One region of the Pantoea sp. F_5 genome, then DNA from elsewhere that is predicted to be linked to it. Evidence: predicted binding sites of a transcription regulator. Region 1 holds the regulator's gene; the other holds the start of a gene.
The links. Region 1 encodes PurR, which represses purine synthesis genes. Its sites were predicted from a motif close to CANGCAAACGTTTGCNTG; they were not measured.

Region 1 (3,508 bases):
GCGAAGCCCGCCAGGAACAGACTCATACTGGCGCTGATCAGACCAGGCGAGGTGTTAAATGTTTGCTGCATCGCACCAAAGGCGGGCAGATACATGTCAGTGGCTAAAAAGCCGAGCATGCTCAGCAGGGCAAGATAGGGCATAAATCCTTTATTCGACAGCATCTCATTCTCATTTTTGCAGGATAAACGCGGCAGAGTGTAAAAGGTGCGTTTGCCGCTGTGAAACGGTAATATTTGCCGGTTGCTGTTAAAATTTTTGAAGGCAGATTATGTGGTCAGAATATGCATTAGAGGTCGTTGACGCGGTTGCCCGCGGAGGCAGCTTCAGCGCAGCCGCGCAGGAGCTGCATCGGGTACCTTCTGCCATCAGCTATACAGTGCGTCAGCTGGAGAACTGGCTGGCGGTGCCGCTGTTCGAACGCCAGCATCGTGAAGTGGTGCTGACGCCTGCAGGGGAGCATTTTGTCCGGGAAGGGCGCAGCGTCATCAAAAAAATGCTTGCCACACGGCGGCAGTGTCAGCAGCTGGCCAACGGCTGGCGCGGGCAGCTCAGCATTGCTGTTGACCGTATTGCCAAACCTCAGCGTACCCGACAGCTGGCCAAAGATTTCTATCGCCACTTCCCCGATATGGAACTGATCATCAGCTACGAAGTGTTTAACGGTGTCTGGGATGCACTGGCCGATGGCCGGGTGGAAGTCGCAATTGGTGCCACGCAGGCGATTCCGGTGGGGGGACGGTTTGCGTTTCGTGATATGGGTACGCTCAACTGGCGCTGCGTGGTCGCGCCCGATCATCCTCTGACGCAGGCGAGCAAGATAGATGACGACACGCTGCGTAGCTGGCCGTCCCTGGTACTGGAAGATACATCACGCGCACTACCGCGTCGAATGACATGGACGCTGGATAACCAGCGCAGGCTGGTGGTGCCGGAGTGGCAAACCGGACTGGAGTGCGTGCAGGCGGGCTTGTGCGTGGCGATGGTGCCGGGTCATCTGGCAAGGCCACTGCTCGACACTGGCGAGCTGGTGGAGCTGACGCTGCCGGTGGCATTTCCGGACAGTCCCTGTTGCGTTAGCTGGGCAGAGGATCGCGCATCACCGGCGACAGGCTGGTTGCTCAGCTATCTGGGTGATGCGCGAACGCTTAATCAGGAGTGGTTAAGCGAGGATTAGCGGCGATAGTCGCGGAACGGACCATCAGCTACTGAACGCCGCTCAATCAACGTCGGATGGACCTCAATCGTTTGTGACACTTCGCGCTTACTGGTAATGCGGTCGAGCAGCATATCCAGCGCCTTCTCACCCAACTGGGCTTTAGGCTGATGCACCGTGGTCAGGGCAGGGGCGAAATAGCGTGCGTTGCGCACATTATCATAACCGATAACCGAAATATCCTGCGGCACGCGCAGACCCATTTCGTCGGCGGCGCAAATGGCCCCCATCGCCATGATGTCGCCGCCGCAGAACACGGCGGTCGGGCGCTGCTTTTGCGACAGGATCTGCTGCATCGCCTGATAGCCCGACTCCGGCTCAAAGTCACCCTGCACAATCCACTCCGCGCGTGGCTGAATACCCGCTTCTTCCAGCGCCTTCAGGAAGCCGGCATGACGTCCGCCGCCGGTGTTACGCTCCATCTGACCGGGAATCGCACCAATATCACGGTGTCCACGTTCAATCAGATAGCGTCCCGCCAGATAGCCACCCTGGAAAGCATTATCCAGGACCGTGTCGGTGAAGTCTGCGCGCGATTCGCCCCAGTCCATCACCACCATCGGGATATTGCGGTTCTCTTCCAGCATCTGCAGCAGATCGTCCGGATACTCAGAGCACATCACCAGCAGGCCATCGACGCGCTTCTGCGCCATCATGCTGAGGTAGGCGCGCTGTTTTTGCAGGTCGTTATGCGCATTCCCCAGAATCAGCGTATAACCTTTATCAAAACAGTGATTTTCAACCGCCTCAATAATTTCAGCGAAATAGGGCGCTTCGCTGGACGTGGCAAGCAGACCCAGCGTCCTGGTGTGGTTTACTTTCAGGCTGCGCGCGACAGCGCTCGGCGAGTAGTGCAATTCTTTAATTGCCTGCCAGACCGCCTCGCGCGTCTCTTCAGCGACAAAGCGGGTTTTATTGATGACGTGCGAAACGGTGGTCGTTGAGACGCCAGCGCGTTTCGCCACATCTTTAATTGTTGCCATGAAAATCGGACTCCATTGCTTACCTAACTCTATGATAAGCGTAATGTTAAACGTTTGCGTCTTCTCAGGGAATTTTCCGCAAAAATACGGTTTTTCTGGCCGGTAAACAGGCTGCTGGCGGAGAAAAAACGCCTGAAAAGATGCGCAAACGGAATCAGGGTTGCGCGCGTTGCGCAACAAAGGCGGGATTCTAACAAGGCTGAACGGATAAAACGAGATTTTTACCAGGTCATGTGGGAAAATGCCATATCCCTACAAAGTGTGTGACTAAGGAGCAGGTAATGAGTACTGATTTGAAACTGGCTTTGATGACTACTGTCGGCTGTCTGCTGATGATTGTGGCCTTTAGTTTTACTGCCATTCTGCACTAATAAAAAAGCCGGGATTATCCCGGCTTTTTTCGAACTGTAGTGCTGATCAGCGAATGTTTTTCGGCGTCATCACACGACGCGCACCAATATAGTGGCGCTGCCAGTAGTCTTCCCCTAATGCACTGATCTGAATATCTTTGCCGGTACGTGGCGACTGAATAAACTTGCCATTGCCCAGGTAAACGCCGACGTGATCCGCAGTACCGCGGCCGTTAATGCGGAAGAAGACCAGATCGCCTTTCTCCAGCGATTCACGCTTGATTGGCGCAGCGTCACGCAGGTGATACATCTCGTTAGCGGTACGCGGGATCTTGAACTTCACCAGATCTTTATAGGCATACCAGACCAGACCGCTGCAATCGAAACCAGTATGTGGTGAGGTGCCGCCCCACAGATAAGGTTTACCCAGCTGTCCCATCAGCTTAGTCATCGCGGTTTCGCGCGCTTTCTGGTAGCGCTGACGGTGAGATTTGCTCATTTTAATCGTGCCAGGTTCGCTGGTGGTGACCTCAGCGGTTTTCAGCAGGCGCTGATGACCATAGCGTTTTTTTTCTTTATTTTTGCTGATACGGGCGGTTTTAAGCGAGGTCTTCTTAGCTGGCGTCTGTTGAGCAGTGAGTTCGACTTTTTTCTGTTTTTTCGTTTTAAGTTTTTGAACAGGGCTGAGGCGAGTTTTTTTGGTCACCGTTTTTACCTGGCGACGCTTGCGGCGCTCATCGTCGCGCGCGCTCTTTTTTTCTGCTTTATGCGTACTCACGTTCACCGGCGCGTGCGGGGAAGCAGCAGCGACGTTGAAAAACAGTTGCGCAAAGGCCAGCATGAAAAGCGTAATGATTAAACGCATAGTCCGTTGATTAGTTAAGTTGTCAGGGCCACTACGCACCGCGACAAAGTTGAGATTAATCTGATCCAGGATCAGTGCCCAGGCCATTCTAGTT
Region 2 (3,508 bases), on a different contig from region 1:
AAATACCCGGTTCTCCTGCACCCGTGCACGCGGGGCGGCCGCTTTCAGACGGGCAATGACATCATGATGGGTGGTGCAGGGCACGTCATCGAGCATACCCGCCTGCGCTGCCAGCAACGCACCCGAGCAGACGCAGACCAGCATAAAGGTCTGCGCGCGCAGCGCGGCGTGCTGCCGCATCAGCCAGTCGCGTGCTTCTGCAGCCTGCGGTGTGGCATAACAGATCTGCGAGTCATAGACGCCCGGCACCACCAGCAGGCTCCCGGCGGGCAACTGCTCCGGCAAGGGTTCGATGCTGCCAATAGTCATACCGGTGGAGCAGACCACCTCCGGCTGCGGGCCAATGTAGCGCAGCGAAAAGCGATCGCCTGCCAGCTTCAGCGTCTCGGCCGGACCGGTCAGATCCAGCACCATGACGCCAGGCAGGGTTAAAAACCAGACGGTATGCGTCATACCTGGTCCACGCTACACCAGATCCCAGCCACGGGCGCGCCACAACGCAGGTAGCTGCGCCATGTCGTCGAAGCGCGTCACCAGCGGATGGTCCAGTTCAGGGTTGTGCGGATCAGCACAGTAGTAGTAGACGGGGATCCCGGCGGCAATACCGGCGCGGGCGCCCGCTTCGGAGTCATCCACCAGAATGCAGCGCTCAATCGGCACCTGCATCTGTTCCGCCGCGTGATACATCAGCTCCGGATCGGGCTTCCAGTGCAGAATGTCATAACCGCTATAGAGGTGTTCGGCAAACAGCGGCAGCATGCCGGTTAAGCCCAGCGAGTGCTGCATCTTTTTTACCGTCCCGTTTGAGACCACGCACATCGGCACTTTGATCTGCTCAACCAGCGCTTTTGCGCCTGAGATCGGTTTCAGTTGCAGATCAAACAGTCGCGCGACCTCCGCGCGATAGGCGGTCTCCACCTCTTCCATCGGCAGCGACACCTGATGCGCGTCGCCCACGTCACGAATGATGTCGTAGAGTTTGACGCCCTTATACTTTTCAAACATCTGCTGCAGCGACAGCGCCAGACCATAACGGGCAAAAGTGTTGACGTAGGCCTGGGTGCAGAGCAACTCACTGTCCACCAGCGTGCCATCGCAATCAAAAAAGACGCATTCTACTGACATCAGACTCTATCCTTCGATTCAGGGGTGTGCTCCACACTCTACCGCACTCAGCGCAGATTGCGAGACTGGCAATCGGTTGCGAAAAATCATTGTATTGCCCCGGTAAAATCGCCAGGATACGCGCCGATGATTTTTTCTTCTGGATGGATGGCATGAGCAAGCAAGGCGTTTTGCAGCGCATCTTCAGGCTGCAGGAACATGGCACCACGGTGCGCACTGAAGTGATCGCGGGTATCACCACCTTTCTGACGATGGTCTATATCGTCTTCGTCAACCCGCAGATCCTCGGCGTCGCCGGTATGGATACCCAGGCGGTGTTTGTGACCACCTGTCTGATTGCCGCCTTCGGCAGCATTCTGATGGGACTGTTTGCCAATCTGCCGGTAGCGCTGGCCCCTGCAATGGGGCTGAACGCCTTCTTCGCCTTTGTCGTCGTCGGGGCGATGGGTTATTCGTGGCAGGTCGGTATGGGCGCGATCTTCTGGGGTGCGGTCGGCCTGCTGATCCTGACCCTGCTGCGGGTTCGCTACTGGATGATTGCCAATATCCCGCTGAGCCTGCGCGTTGGCATTACCGCCGGTATCGGTCTGTTTATCGCCATGATGGGGCTGAAGAATGCCGGTATTATCGTGCCAAATCCCGATACCCTGGTGGCGGTGGGTAATCTGACCTCGCACAGCGTGCTGCTGGGCGCACTGGGCTTCTTTATTATCGCCATTCTGGCATCACGTAATATCCACGCGGCGGTGCTGATCTCGATGGTGATCACCACCGCTATTGGCTGGATGCTGGGCGACGTGAAGTTTGTTGGTCTGTTTTCAGCGCCGCCTTCGATTACTTCGGTGGTCGGTCAGGTCGATATCAAAGGCGCGTTTAACATTGGCATGGCGGGCGTCATCTTCTCCTTTATGCTGGTCAATCTGTTCGACTCGTCCGGCACGCTGATTGGCGTCACCGACAAAGCGGGACTGACCGATGAAACCGGCACCTTCCCGCGGATGCAGCAGGCGCTTTATGTCGACAGCATCAGTTCCGTGAGCGGCGCGCTGGCAGGCACGTCATCGGTGACCGCCTATATCGAGAGCACCTCAGGCGTGGCGATTGGTGGCCGCACCGGCCTGATGGCTGTAGTCTCCGGCCTGCTGTTCCTGCTGGTGACCTTCCTGTCACCGCTGGCCGCCATGGTGCCATCTTATGCCGCCGCGGGCGCGCTGATTTACGTGGGTGTATTAATGACAGCCAGCCTGGCGCGGGTGCGCTGGGATGATTTAACCGAATCCGTTCCGGCATTTGTCACCGCCGCCATGATGCCGTTCAGCTTTTCCATCACCGAGGGGATTGCGCTGGGGTTCATTGCTTACTGTGTCATGAAACTCGGCACCGGCCGCTGGCGTGAGATCAGCCCCTGCGTGGTGATTGTTGCGCTGCTGTTTGTGCTGAAGATTGTCTTTATCGACGCGCACTAAGCGCACTCAGAGCCGCAACCCACCGGTTGCGGCTTTTTACATTTCAGGATGCAGATTGCGCTCGCGGGGCAGACTGGTCAGCCGAAGGGCATGAGGCCCGATGTTGGGTTTACCCATCTCGATTTCGCGTAATGCACGCCATTCAAAAGCGTTATCCATCTCCCACAGGTACAGCCGCTGGGTCGCAGACGACAGCGCACACGACCAGACCAGCATGGGTTCCGCATCACACACCACCTGAATGTCGGGATAGAGTGACGATCGCAGCCGACCGGCACCCGGCAACAGGCGCAGCGAATCCAGTCCCCAATCGCCTTCTCCTGTCAGCTTGAGAATGCTCTGGCGCAACGTCCAGATTTGCGTCACCGCTTCCATCGCATCCTGCTGGGCATTAATCCAGGCAATTTCGCCCGACGTTAATCCCTGAATCAGCTGCTCCTGAGTCTGACGGCTCCGCGCATGCACAATCTCCATATCCAGACCGGCACGTCCACCCTCTTCAGCCAGCAATACCCCCACTGTATTGCCCGCATAGGCAATGCTGAAATCGGGCAGATCGCTGTCAGCAAACACGGGGCGTCCGTTGCTCTGAACGATCAGACGTGGCAGCTCATGGATACCATAAATTCGCAGCATCAGCTGCGCCAGCAGGGTACGCGCGGCAAGGAATCGCCCACGGCGTTTGTCAGCAAACTGCTGGGCCGTGTCGGTAATCGCCTGGGGAATACACATCTGTTTAGCCGGAAAGCCGGGATCGCCCGTCCAGCGTACAAAATGACCAGCCATCTGTCGCTCCGTGAAAATGGTCAGATAATCATCAGAGGCATTGTAGGAATTTTCTTACCTTAATGCACCCGGCAACAGCGCTGATTGGGTTAAATTCAGAATAGGATGATCAGGCAGCGCAGGCTGGCGGG

Region 2: the regulator PurR is predicted to act here: its motif matches at 1,191-1,208, upstream of F3I44_RS17805 (NCS2 family permease).

What each region holds. Positions count from the first base shown of each region.
Region 1 is NZ_VWUO01000002.1:456,117-459,624, forward strand. It holds gene punC (purine nucleoside transporter PunC) at 1-164, opposite strand, end outside; gene punR (DNA-binding transcriptional activator PunR) at 272-1,177, shown strand; gene purR (HTH-type transcriptional repressor PurR) at 1,174-2,199, opposite strand; gene F3I44_RS04655 (YnhF family membrane protein) at 2,481-2,570, shown strand; gene F3I44_RS04660 (C40 family peptidase) at 2,617-3,414, opposite strand.
Region 2 is NZ_VWUO01000014.1:86,426-89,933, reverse strand. It holds gene F3I44_RS17820 (GlxA family transcriptional regulator) at 1-453, opposite strand, end outside; gene yieH (6-phosphogluconate phosphatase) at 466-1,125, opposite strand; gene F3I44_RS17805 (NCS2 family permease) at 1,278-2,591, shown strand; gene F3I44_RS17800 (4'-phosphopantetheinyl transferase superfamily protein) at 2,628-3,377, opposite strand.